DNA from 3 places in the Heyndrickxia sp. FSL K6-6286 genome. Region 2 is predicted to be linked to each of the others. Evidence: a T-box and tRNA genes for the amino acid it is inferred to sense, from the RefSeq annotation. Region 2 holds a T-box; the other regions hold tRNA genes.
The links. The T-box of region 2 lies ahead of thrS (threonine--tRNA ligase). A T-box ahead of a tRNA ligase gene usually reads a tRNA of that ligase, here a tRNA-Thr.
Positions count from the first base shown of each region.

Region 1: it encodes a tRNA-Thr, which carries the amino acid that the T-box ahead of thrS (threonine--tRNA ligase) is inferred to sense. The anticodon was not compared.
Region 3: it encodes a tRNA-Thr, which carries the amino acid that the T-box ahead of thrS (threonine--tRNA ligase) is inferred to sense. The anticodon was not compared.

Region 1 is NZ_CP152029.1:848,442-851,693, forward strand. It holds rRNA gene MHI39_RS04400 (23S ribosomal RNA) at 1-900, shown strand, start outside; rRNA gene rrf (5S ribosomal RNA) at 970-1,086, shown strand; tRNA gene MHI39_RS04410 (tRNA-Glu) at 1,146-1,220, shown strand; tRNA gene MHI39_RS04415 (tRNA-Val) at 1,241-1,316, shown strand; tRNA gene MHI39_RS04420 (tRNA-Thr) at 1,472-1,547, shown strand; tRNA gene MHI39_RS04425 (tRNA-Lys) at 1,721-1,793, shown strand; tRNA gene MHI39_RS04430 (tRNA-Gly) at 1,834-1,908, shown strand; tRNA gene MHI39_RS04435 (tRNA-Leu) at 1,918-2,003, shown strand; tRNA gene MHI39_RS04440 (tRNA-Arg) at 2,088-2,164, shown strand; tRNA gene MHI39_RS04445 (tRNA-Ala) at 2,185-2,257, shown strand; tRNA gene MHI39_RS04450 (tRNA-Ser) at 2,263-2,355, shown strand; tRNA gene MHI39_RS04455 (tRNA-Asp) at 2,378-2,454, shown strand; tRNA gene MHI39_RS04460 (tRNA-Phe) at 2,524-2,599, shown strand; tRNA gene MHI39_RS04465 (tRNA-His) at 2,607-2,682, shown strand; tRNA gene MHI39_RS04470 (tRNA-Gln) at 2,701-2,775, shown strand; tRNA gene MHI39_RS04475 (tRNA-Cys) at 2,785-2,858, shown strand; tRNA gene MHI39_RS04480 (tRNA-Gly) at 2,870-2,943, shown strand; tRNA gene MHI39_RS04485 (tRNA-Ile) at 2,954-3,027, shown strand; tRNA gene MHI39_RS04490 (tRNA-Asn) at 3,048-3,122, shown strand; tRNA gene MHI39_RS04495 (tRNA-Arg) at 3,128-3,201, shown strand.
Region 2 is NZ_CP152029.1:2,469,970-2,473,221, reverse strand. It holds gene MHI39_RS12490 (DUF2515 family protein) at 1-331, shown strand, start outside; gene MHI39_RS12485 (CBO0543 family protein) at 243-710, shown strand; gene thrS (threonine--tRNA ligase) at 701-1,921, opposite strand; T-box leader at 2,012-2,239, opposite strand; T-box leader at 2,308-2,531, opposite strand.
Region 3 is NZ_CP152029.1:606,976-610,227, forward strand. It holds rRNA gene MHI39_RS03175 (23S ribosomal RNA) at 1-792, shown strand, start outside; rRNA gene rrf (5S ribosomal RNA) at 860-976, shown strand; tRNA gene MHI39_RS03185 (tRNA-Glu) at 1,021-1,092, shown strand; tRNA gene MHI39_RS03190 (tRNA-Val) at 1,099-1,174, shown strand; tRNA gene MHI39_RS03195 (tRNA-Thr) at 1,329-1,404, shown strand; tRNA gene MHI39_RS03200 (tRNA-Lys) at 1,421-1,496, shown strand; tRNA gene MHI39_RS03205 (tRNA-Leu) at 1,530-1,611, shown strand; tRNA gene MHI39_RS03210 (tRNA-Gly) at 1,627-1,701, shown strand; tRNA gene MHI39_RS03215 (tRNA-Leu) at 1,712-1,797, shown strand; tRNA gene MHI39_RS03220 (tRNA-Arg) at 1,883-1,959, shown strand; tRNA gene MHI39_RS03225 (tRNA-Pro) at 1,964-2,040, shown strand; tRNA gene MHI39_RS03230 (tRNA-Ala) at 2,052-2,124, shown strand; tRNA gene MHI39_RS03235 (tRNA-Met) at 2,140-2,213, shown strand; tRNA gene MHI39_RS03240 (tRNA-Ile) at 2,233-2,306, shown strand; tRNA gene MHI39_RS03245 (tRNA-Ser) at 2,314-2,406, shown strand; tRNA gene MHI39_RS03250 (tRNA-Met) at 2,576-2,649, shown strand; tRNA gene MHI39_RS03255 (tRNA-Asp) at 2,678-2,754, shown strand; tRNA gene MHI39_RS03260 (tRNA-Phe) at 2,911-2,986, shown strand; tRNA gene MHI39_RS03265 (tRNA-Thr) at 3,048-3,123, shown strand; tRNA gene MHI39_RS03270 (tRNA-Tyr) at 3,136-3,220, shown strand; tRNA gene MHI39_RS03275 (tRNA-His) at 3,227-3,252, shown strand, end outside.

The DNA.
Region 1 (3,252 bases), 1.6 Mb from region 2:
AGAGACTCGGTGAAATTATAGTACCTGTGAAGATGCAGGTTACCCGCGACAGGACGGAAAGACCCCGTGGAGCTTTACTGCAGCTTGATATTGAATTTTGGTACAGCTTGTACAGGATAGGTAGGAGCCTTTGAAACCGGAGCGCCAGCTTCGGTGGAGGCATCGGTGGGATACTACCCTGGCTGTATTGAAATTCTAACCCGCACCCCTGAATCGGGGTGGGAGACAGTGTCAGGCAGGCAGTTTGACTGGGGCGGTCGCCTCCTAAAAGGTAACGGAGGCGCCCAAAGGTTCCCTCAGAATGGTTGGAAATCATTCGCAGAGTGTAAAGGCACAAGGGAGCTTGACTGCGAGACCTACAAGTCGAGCAGGGACGAAAGTCGGGCTTAGTGATCCGGTGGTTCCGCATGGAAGGGCCATCGCTCAACGGATAAAAGCTACCCCGGGGATAACAGGCTTATCTCCCCCAAGAGTCCACATCGACGGGGAGGTTTGGCACCTCGATGTCGGCTCATCGCATCCTGGGGCTGTAGTCGGTCCCAAGGGTTGGGCTGTTCGCCCATTAAAGCGGTACGCGAGCTGGGTTCAGAACGTCGTGAGACAGTTCGGTCCCTATCCGTCGTGGGCGTAGGAAATTTGAGAGGAGCTGTCCTTAGTACGAGAGGACCGGGATGGACGCACCGCTGGTGTACCAGTTGTCTTGCCAAAGGCATCGCTGGGTAGCTATGTGCGGAAGGGATAAGTGCTGAAAGCATCTAAGCATGAAGCCCCCCTCAAGATGAGATTTCCCTTAGTTTATCTAAATAAGATCCCTGAAAGATGATCAGGTTGATAGGTTCGAGGTGGAAGTGTGGCGACACATGGAGCTGACGAATACTAATAGATCGAAGACTTAACCAAATAGATTTAAGGTTATTACACTTCTTTATATATCTAGTTTTGAGGGAATAAACCCTTAACAACATATAGTCTGGTAATTATGGCAAGAAGGTCACACCCGTTCCCATCCCGAACACGGAAGTTAAGCTTCTTAGCGCCGATGGTAGTTGGGGGCTCTCCCCCTGCAAGAGTAGGACGTTGCCAGGCTACGCCCCTAAGGTGGGGCTATTATTTTGCTTCACTATATTAACAAAATATTCCTATGTGGCCCGTTGGTCAAGCGGTTAAGACACCGCCCTTTCACGGCGGTAACACGGGTTCGAATCCCGTACGGGTCACCATTTTATATATTATACATATTGGAGGATTAGCTCAGCTGGGAGAGCACCTGCCTTACAAGCAGGGGGTCGGCGGTTCGATCCCGTCATCCTCCACCATATATAATAACGGCCTAGCTCAATTGGTAGAGCACGACCGAATAAACGACTTTGAAATACATCAGCGTACGGCTTGAGCTGCTGCTTGAATAAGCAAACTGAAAGCTGGACGACCATAGCACCTAAACCTCTGTTAGGGGATAATATTTATAAATGCCGGCCTAGCTCAATTGGTAGAGCAACTGACTTGTAATCAGTAGGTTGGGGGTTCAAGTCCTCTGGCCGGCACCACTCAGGTCATTACGAGCCATTAGCTCAGTTGGTAGAGCACGATCGAGTACGCTACGAAGAGTAACATCAGCGTACCAATCGAGATACAGCTTGAATAATCTTGCTGAGATTGGGACGTCGTAGATGCATTTATATTTGAAGTACATGCTTACACTATTAATTATATTCATTACGAGCCATTAGCTCAGTTGGTAGAGCATCTGACTTTTAATCAGAGGGTCGAAGGTTCGAGTCCTTCATGGCTCATTTATATTCGCAAGGTTTTGAATTAACAAAGGTACTTTTTGCGGAAGTAGTTCAGTGGTAGAACACCACCTTGCCAAGGTGGGGGTCGCGGGTTCGAATCCCGTCTTCCGCTCCAAATACCCTTGCCGGGGTGGCGGAACTGGCAGACGCACAGGACTTAAAATCCTGCGGTAGGTGACTACCGTACCGGTTCGATTCCGGTCCTCGGCACTAGAAATTTTTACGAAGTAAAAGATTTAAGGATTTTTGCAAAGCAAAAGATCCTTCCATAAAATATCTTACGATATAATGTATGCGCCCGTAGCTCAATTGGATAGAGCGTTTGACTACGGATCAAAAGGTTAGGGGTTCGACTCCTCTCGGGCGCGCCATTTAAAACCAAACATTATATGGGGCCTTAGCTCAGCTGGGAGAGCGCCTGCTTTGCACGCAGGAGGTCAGCGGTTCGATCCCGCTAGGCTCCACTTTCGGAGGAATACCCAAGTCTGGCTGAAGGGATCGGTCTTGAAAACCGACAGGCGGGTTACACCGCGCGGGGGTTCGAATCCCTCTTCCTCCGCCATTAATTTATGTTAATAATAAATGGTCCGGTAGTTCAGTTGGTTAGAATGCCTGCCTGTCACGCAGGAGGTCGCGGGTTCGAGTCCCGTCCGGACCGCCATTTATACTAAAACAAAAGTTGATAAAGATGGCGAATATAAAATATTATATAGATAAAGATATAATATATGGCTCGGTAGCTCAGTCGGTAGAGCAATGGACTGAAAATCCATGTGTCGGCGGTTCGATTCCGTCCCGAGCCACCATTTTATGGCGGATGTGGCGAAGTGGTTAACGCATCGGATTGTGGTTCCGACATTCGTGGGTTCGATTCCCATCATCCGCCCCATTATAATGACTATTTTATTGGGCTATAGCCAAGTGGTAAGGCAACGGACTTTGACTCCGTCACTCGTTGGTTCGAATCCAGCTAGCCCAGCCATCTTTTTAAGGCAGCATAGCCAAGTGGTAAGGCAGAGGTCTGCAAAACCTTTATCACCGGTTCAAATCCGGTTGCTGCCTCCAATAATAAAGATGCGGGTGTAGTTTAGTGGTAAAACTACAGCCTTCCAAGCTGTTGTCGTGAGTTCGATTCTCATCACCCGCTCCAAATACATAAAGGGCCTATAGCTCAGCTGGTTAGAGCGCACGCCTGATAAGCGTGAGGTCGATGGTTCGAGTCCATTTAGGCCCACTATTTTTTTATTTACATATTCCGCAGTAGCTCAGTGGTAGAGCTATCGGCTGTTAACCGATCGGTCGTAGGTTCGAATCCTACCTGCGGAGCCATTCATGCGCCTTTAGCTCAGCAGGATAGAGCAACAGCCTTCTAAGCTGTGGGTCAGAGGTTCGAATCCTCTAAGGCGCGTATAGAAAGCTCATTCTTTAAAGAATGAGCTTTTTTTATTTTCTTCAATAT
Region 2 (3,252 bases):
TCATACTGGTTCCCGAAAAGACTACTGGCCTCATCTGTTTAATGATGTGAATGAAGGAGTACCAGGTGTTGAATGGAAAACAAGGTTAAAGTCTTGTCAGATCGAACCTAGCTGTCCTCGTTTTTATAGTCCAAGACTACCTTATGCTTGGAAAAATTCTATTCATGAAAAAGCAGAAATCAAAGATTGGTACACAAATTGGCAAGTTATCCAATACCTTGTAGACTCAAAAGAAAAAGTAGATGGAGAGATTAAGCATGATTACTGTAAAACCCTTGAAAAGCTTGAACGAGCAGGAATTGCAAAAAAAACGATCACATTCCTCAATTAGAAATTTGATCCCTACCTTGCTTTTCGCTTCGCTTATTGGCACCTATCTAGATCTATTTTTTACAGGAGTTGGTTTATATACCTTCCCTAAAAGGCCATTTCCTGAACTATTTTCGATTAATATTTTCTTTCCACTGCTCGGACTCCCTTGTTTAATTATTCTCTACATCTATATAATCCGTTACTTATCTAAATGGAGGAAAGCAGGCTTGATCATGCTATTAAGCCTGCTCATGGCTGTTTTTGAAAGATACTCTGAAACGCTTGGCTTTCTGGATCATACGAATTCATGGAAACATATTTATTCAGTTTTTGGCTATTCCCTTTATTTTACTGTTATTGATTATTTCTATCGCTGGTCAAACAAGTCCTATGAATGATTTTCTAGAGTATTTTTTTCTTTTATGATTTTATCCAAAGCGTCCATCACACTCATCTGACCAAGGTTTCCCTCTCCTCGTCTCCTTAAAGATACCGCTCCATTTTCAATTTCTTGATCACCAATTATGAGCATGAACGGTATCTTTTCTGTTTCTGCATCTCTTATTTTTAAGCCTATTTTTTCAATTCTTTCGTCGATTTCAATTCGTATTCCAACTTGTTGAAATTGCTGTTTAATGTGCTCGGCATACGGAAGGTGCTTATCAGAAATAGGCAAAATCTTCGCTTGTATAGGAGCTAACCATAAAGGGAAATCACCAGCATAATGTTCAATCAATATGGCCATAAAGCGCTCAAGCGATCCGTAAATAGCTCGGTGAATCATAATTGGAATATGATATTTATTATCCTCACCGATATATTGGCAATTAAATTTTTCTGGCATTTGAAAATCAAGTTGTACGGTACCGCATTGCCAGCTTCTACCTAATGAATCTAAAATATGATAATCAATCTTTGGCCCGTAAAACGCTCCATCTCCATGGTTTATTTGATAAGGAAGCTCTTTTTTCTGTAGTACTGATTCCAAAGCCGCCTCTGCTTTGTCCCATATTTCCTCTGAGCCCATATATTTCTCAGGTCGAGTGGAAAGTTCAATTTTATAGCTAAATCCAAATTCTGAATAAAATTCATCCACTAGTTCTAGTACCTTATCAATTTCAGATTCAATTTGATCCTCTCGTACAAAAATATGTGCATCATCCTGTGTAAACGAACGTACTCGTAGCAGACCATTTAAAGATCCAGAAAGTTCATGCCGATGAACTAATCCTAGTTCTCCGTATCGTATCGGGAGCTCACGATAGCTTCGACGTTTATTATTAAAAATGAGAACAGCACCCGGACAATTCATTGGCTTAATAGCATAATTTTGATCGTCCACTTTCGAAAAATACATGTTTTCATGATAATGGTCCCAATGACCTGATTTCTCCCATAACTCTTGTTTCATCATGATCGGTGTCTTAATTTCCTGATATCCAGCTAAATGATGCTTTTGTTTCCAAAAATACTCGAGTTCATTTCGTATGACCATTCCTTTTGGTAAGAAGAAAGGCATACCCGGCGCTTCTTCTGATGACATAAATAACTCTAATTGTTGACCTAATTTACGATGATTTCGTTTTTCTGCTTCCATTTCAATTGACATAGTAATTCCTCCTAAAATTGAATAAGCTGTTTGTGCTCTAACCATTAATTTTTATAAGAGTATAAATAAAAAAACGCACTCATCCCAAAGACAAGGGACGAGTGCGGTCGTGGTGCCACCCTAATTTCGCAAAGCATGCAGCTGCTTTACGCTCAAATAGATAACGGTTTTTTTCCGATTATGGATACTAAGCAAATCCTTTTCCCCATAATAGCTCAAAGGTGGTAAATTTTCCTTTTTCTTCAGGGCTCGCAGCCAATGACCCTGTTCTCTGCAAAGAAAAATTAGAAAAATTCATGTCCTTATCATCGCAATATATATATATATAATTTTTTTAAAAAACATACTCTTTAAAAATCAAATAAAAAACGCACCCATCCCAAAGACAAAGGGACGAGTGCGGTCGTGGTGCCACCCTAATTTCGCAAAGCAAAATCTACTTTACGCTCATAAAGATAACGGTTTTCCCGTTTATGGATACTAAGCAAGGCTTTTCCCCATAAAAGCTCAAAGGTGGTAAATCAAACATTTTTCTACAGGGCTTACAGCCAATGACCCTGTTCTCTGGAAGAAAATTAAGTATGATTCATGTCCTTATCAAAGCAATGTTATTTCTTACAAATTGTAATGAATTGTTTTTTTGAATTGTAAATGGATAATTTATAAAAGTCAAGAAATATTTTTTGATAAAGTTACTATTGATTATTTACAATGATAATTATTTTAAACACGACGGAAAATAAAGTCAATAACGAATATGAGGTGTAAAACCGTCTATTTTCCAATAAATGATCAGTATTTTAAATGTCTAACAATAATACTTTCATGCTTTAAATTTTTTATCTCAGGTATTTCACACCATTATTTGTTGATAATTTTCCTTAAATTTTAGACACTCATGTAATAATAACTTTCGATATTAAAGAATTTTAGTCAAAAGTGTATAGATGAAATGATAATAACTGCATTGAAATCGATTCATTACAAAATTGGGTTATTAGTAGACCTACCAATCTGTATCCAAATCACGCTCTGAAAATAATAAAAATTTTAGTAAATATTTTATTACACACTTTATATTAGTTAAGCTTATTTAATAAACGTAATAAATGGAACTACAATATTTAATTCAACTCAAGACTGACCTTAAGTTGGTAAACTCTTGTTGTCCAGTACCCCTATATATATCGTTAAATTTCCCCCTAAAAAGCAACAATGTTTGAGAAAAGATCCTATAATAATATTGAGGTTATATTTTATTAGGAATTAATCCATTTCCCAATTATGCAAATTAAACATATTCTTAGGATTTTTAAACTGATTATTGGCGA
Region 3 (3,252 bases), 1.9 Mb from region 2:
TGTACAGGATAGGTAGGAGCCTTTGAAGCCGGAGCGCCAGCTTCGGTGGAGGCATCGGTGGGATACTACCCTGGCTGTATTGAAATTCTAACCCGCACCCCTGAATCGGGGTGGGAGACAGTGTCAGGCAGGCAGTTTGACTGGGGCGGTCGCCTCCTAAAAGGTAACGGAGGCGCCCAAAGGTTCCCTCAGAATGGTTGGAAATCATTCGCAGAGTGTAAAGGCACAAGGGAGCTTGACTGCGAGACCTACAAGTCGAGCAGGGACGAAAGTCGGGCTTAGTGATCCGGTGGTTCCGCATGGAAGGGCCATCGCTCAACGGATAAAAGCTACCCCGGGGATAACAGGCTTATCTCCCCCAAGAGTCCACATCGACGGGGAGGTTTGGCACCTCGATGTCGGCTCATCGCATCCTGGGGCTGTAGTCGGTCCCAAGGGTTGGGCTGTTCGCCCATTAAAGCGGTACGCGAGCTGGGTTCAGAACGTCGTGAGACAGTTCGGTCCCTATCCGTCGTGGGCGTAGGAAATTTGAGAGGAGCTGTCCTTAGTACGAGAGGACCGGGATGGACGCACCGCTGGTGTACCAGTTGTCTTGCCAAAGGCATCGCTGGGTAGCTATGTGCGGAAGGGATAAGTGCTGAAAGCATCTAAGCATGAAGCCCCCCTCAAGATGAGATTTCCCTTAGTTTATCTAAATAAGATCCCTGAAAGATGATCAGGTTGATAGGTTCGAGGTGGAAGTGTGGTGACACATGGAGCTGACGAATACTAATAGATCGAAGACTTAACCAAATAGATTTAAGGTTATTACACTTCTTTATATATCTAGTTTTGAGGGTACAAATCCTTTAAAATATAGTCTGGTAATTATGGCAAGAAGGACACACCCGTTCCCATCCCGAACACGGAAGTTAAGCTTCTTAGCGCCGATGGTAGTTGGGGGCTCTCCCCCTGCAAGAGTAGGACGTTGCCAGGCTATAGGCCCCTTTTTGGGGCTATTATTTTGCTTTATTTTAATGTGGCCCGTTGGTCAAGCGGTTAAGACACCGCCCTTTCACGGCGGTAACACGGGTTCGAATCCCGTACGGGTCATCATATGGAGGATTAGCTCAGCTGGGAGAGCACCTGCCTTACAAGCAGGGGGTCGGCGGTTCGATCCCGTCATCCTCCACCATATATATGCCGGCCTAGCTCAATTGGTAGAGCACGACCGAAATAACAACTTTGAAATACAACAGCGTACAGCTTGAGTTGCTGCTTGAATAAGCAAACTGAAAGCTGGACGACCATTGCAACTAATCTCTGTTTGGGGATAATAATTTATTAATGCCGGCCTAGCTCAATTGGTAGAGCAACTGACTTGTAATCAGTAGGTTGGGGGTTCAAGTCCTCTGGCCGGCACCACTTTTAAAAAAAGTACGAGCCATTAGCTCAGTTGGTAGAGCATCTGACTTTTAATCAGAGGGTCGAAGGTTCGAGTCCTTCATGGCTCACCATTGTTTTTTGTAACGAAAAACATTTTTCATAACGCGGGTGTGGCGGAATTGGCAGACGCACCAGACTTAGGATCTGGCGCCGCAAGGCGTGGGGGTTCGACTCCCTTCACCCGCATTATAAAATAAAGTCGCGGAAGTAGTTCAGTGGTAGAACACCACCTTGCCAAGGTGGGGGTCGCGGGTTCGAATCCCGTCTTCCGCTCCAAACAACCCTTGCCGGGGTGGCGGAACTGGCAGACGCACAGGACTTAAAATCCTGCGGTAGGTGACTACCGTACCGGTTCGATTCCGGTCCTCGGCACTAGAAATTTTTACGAAGTAAAAGATTTAAGGATTTTTGCACAGCAAAAGATTCTTCCATAATAGTTATAGTAAAATACAAGTATGCGCCCGTAGCTCAATTGGATAGAGCGTTTGACTACGGATCAAAAGGTTAGGGGTTCGACTCCTCTCGGGCGCGCCATGAACGGGAAGTAGCTCAGCTTGGTAGAGCACATGGTTTGGGACCATGGGGTCGCAGGTTCGAATCCTGTCTTCCCGACCAGGAAAATTCATGGGGCCTTAGCTCAGCTGGGAGAGCGCCTGCTTTGCACGCAGGAGGTCAGCGGTTCGATCCCGCTAGGCTCCATATTAATTTTAAAATGGCGGTGTAGCTCAGCTGGCTAGAGCGTACGGTTCATACCCGTAAGGTCGGGGGTTCGATCCCCTCCGCCGCTATTAATATTTTTGGAGTAAAGGACCCTTAGCTCAGCTGGTTAGAGCAGACGGCTCATAACCGTCCGGTCGTAGGTTCGAGTCCTACAGGGTCCATTTATTTGGAGGAATACCCAAGTCCGGCTGAAGGGATCGGTCTTGAAAACCGACAGGCGGGTTACACCGCGCGGGGGTTCGAATCCCTCTTCCTCCGCCATAACTATTCCTTTAAAAAATTTTTAATAATATCGTCGCGGGGTGGAGCAACGAGCGTTACTTCATCGAACAACTACGAGTTGTACCGATTGAGCTGCTACTAGAATAAGCATACTGAAATCGGGACAGTTGATGATAAGATTGGATTAAAAAATTAATTATACTATCATCGCGGGGTGGAGCAGTCTGGTAGCTCGTCGGGCTCATAACCCGAAGGTCGCAGGTTCAAATCCTGCCTCCGCAATCATTTCAAGTATTCTTGAAAGAATTTTGGTCCGGTAGTTCAGTTGGTTAGAATGCCTGCCTGTCACGCAGGAGGTCGCGGGTTCGAGTCCCGTCCGGACCGCCATTTTATAATATGGCTCGGTAGCTCAGTCGGTAGAGCACGTCCGAATAGGCTACAAAGCAATACATCAGCGTACCAATTGAGCCACAGCTTGAATAAGCTTTCTGAAATTGGGACGATGGCGAATACAATTTTATATAGAAAATAAATATTATATTTGGCTCGGTAGCTCAGTCGGTAGAGCAATGGACTGAAAATCCATGTGTCGGCGGTTCGATTCCGTCCCGAGCCACCATTTAATGCAAATTTAATCATGTTGATATTATTCCTCTTTTGGGGGATAATAATTTATTAATGCCGGCCTAGCTCAATTGGTAGAGCAACTGACTTGTAATCAGTAGGTTGGGGGTTCAAGTCCTCTGGCCGGCACCATTTTTCATTTGTGGAGGGGTAGCGAAGTGGCTAAACGCGGCGGACTGTAAATCCGCTCCCTCAGGGTTCGGCGGTTCGAATCCGTCCCCCTCCACCATTTATGGCGGATGTGGCGAAGTGGTTAACGCA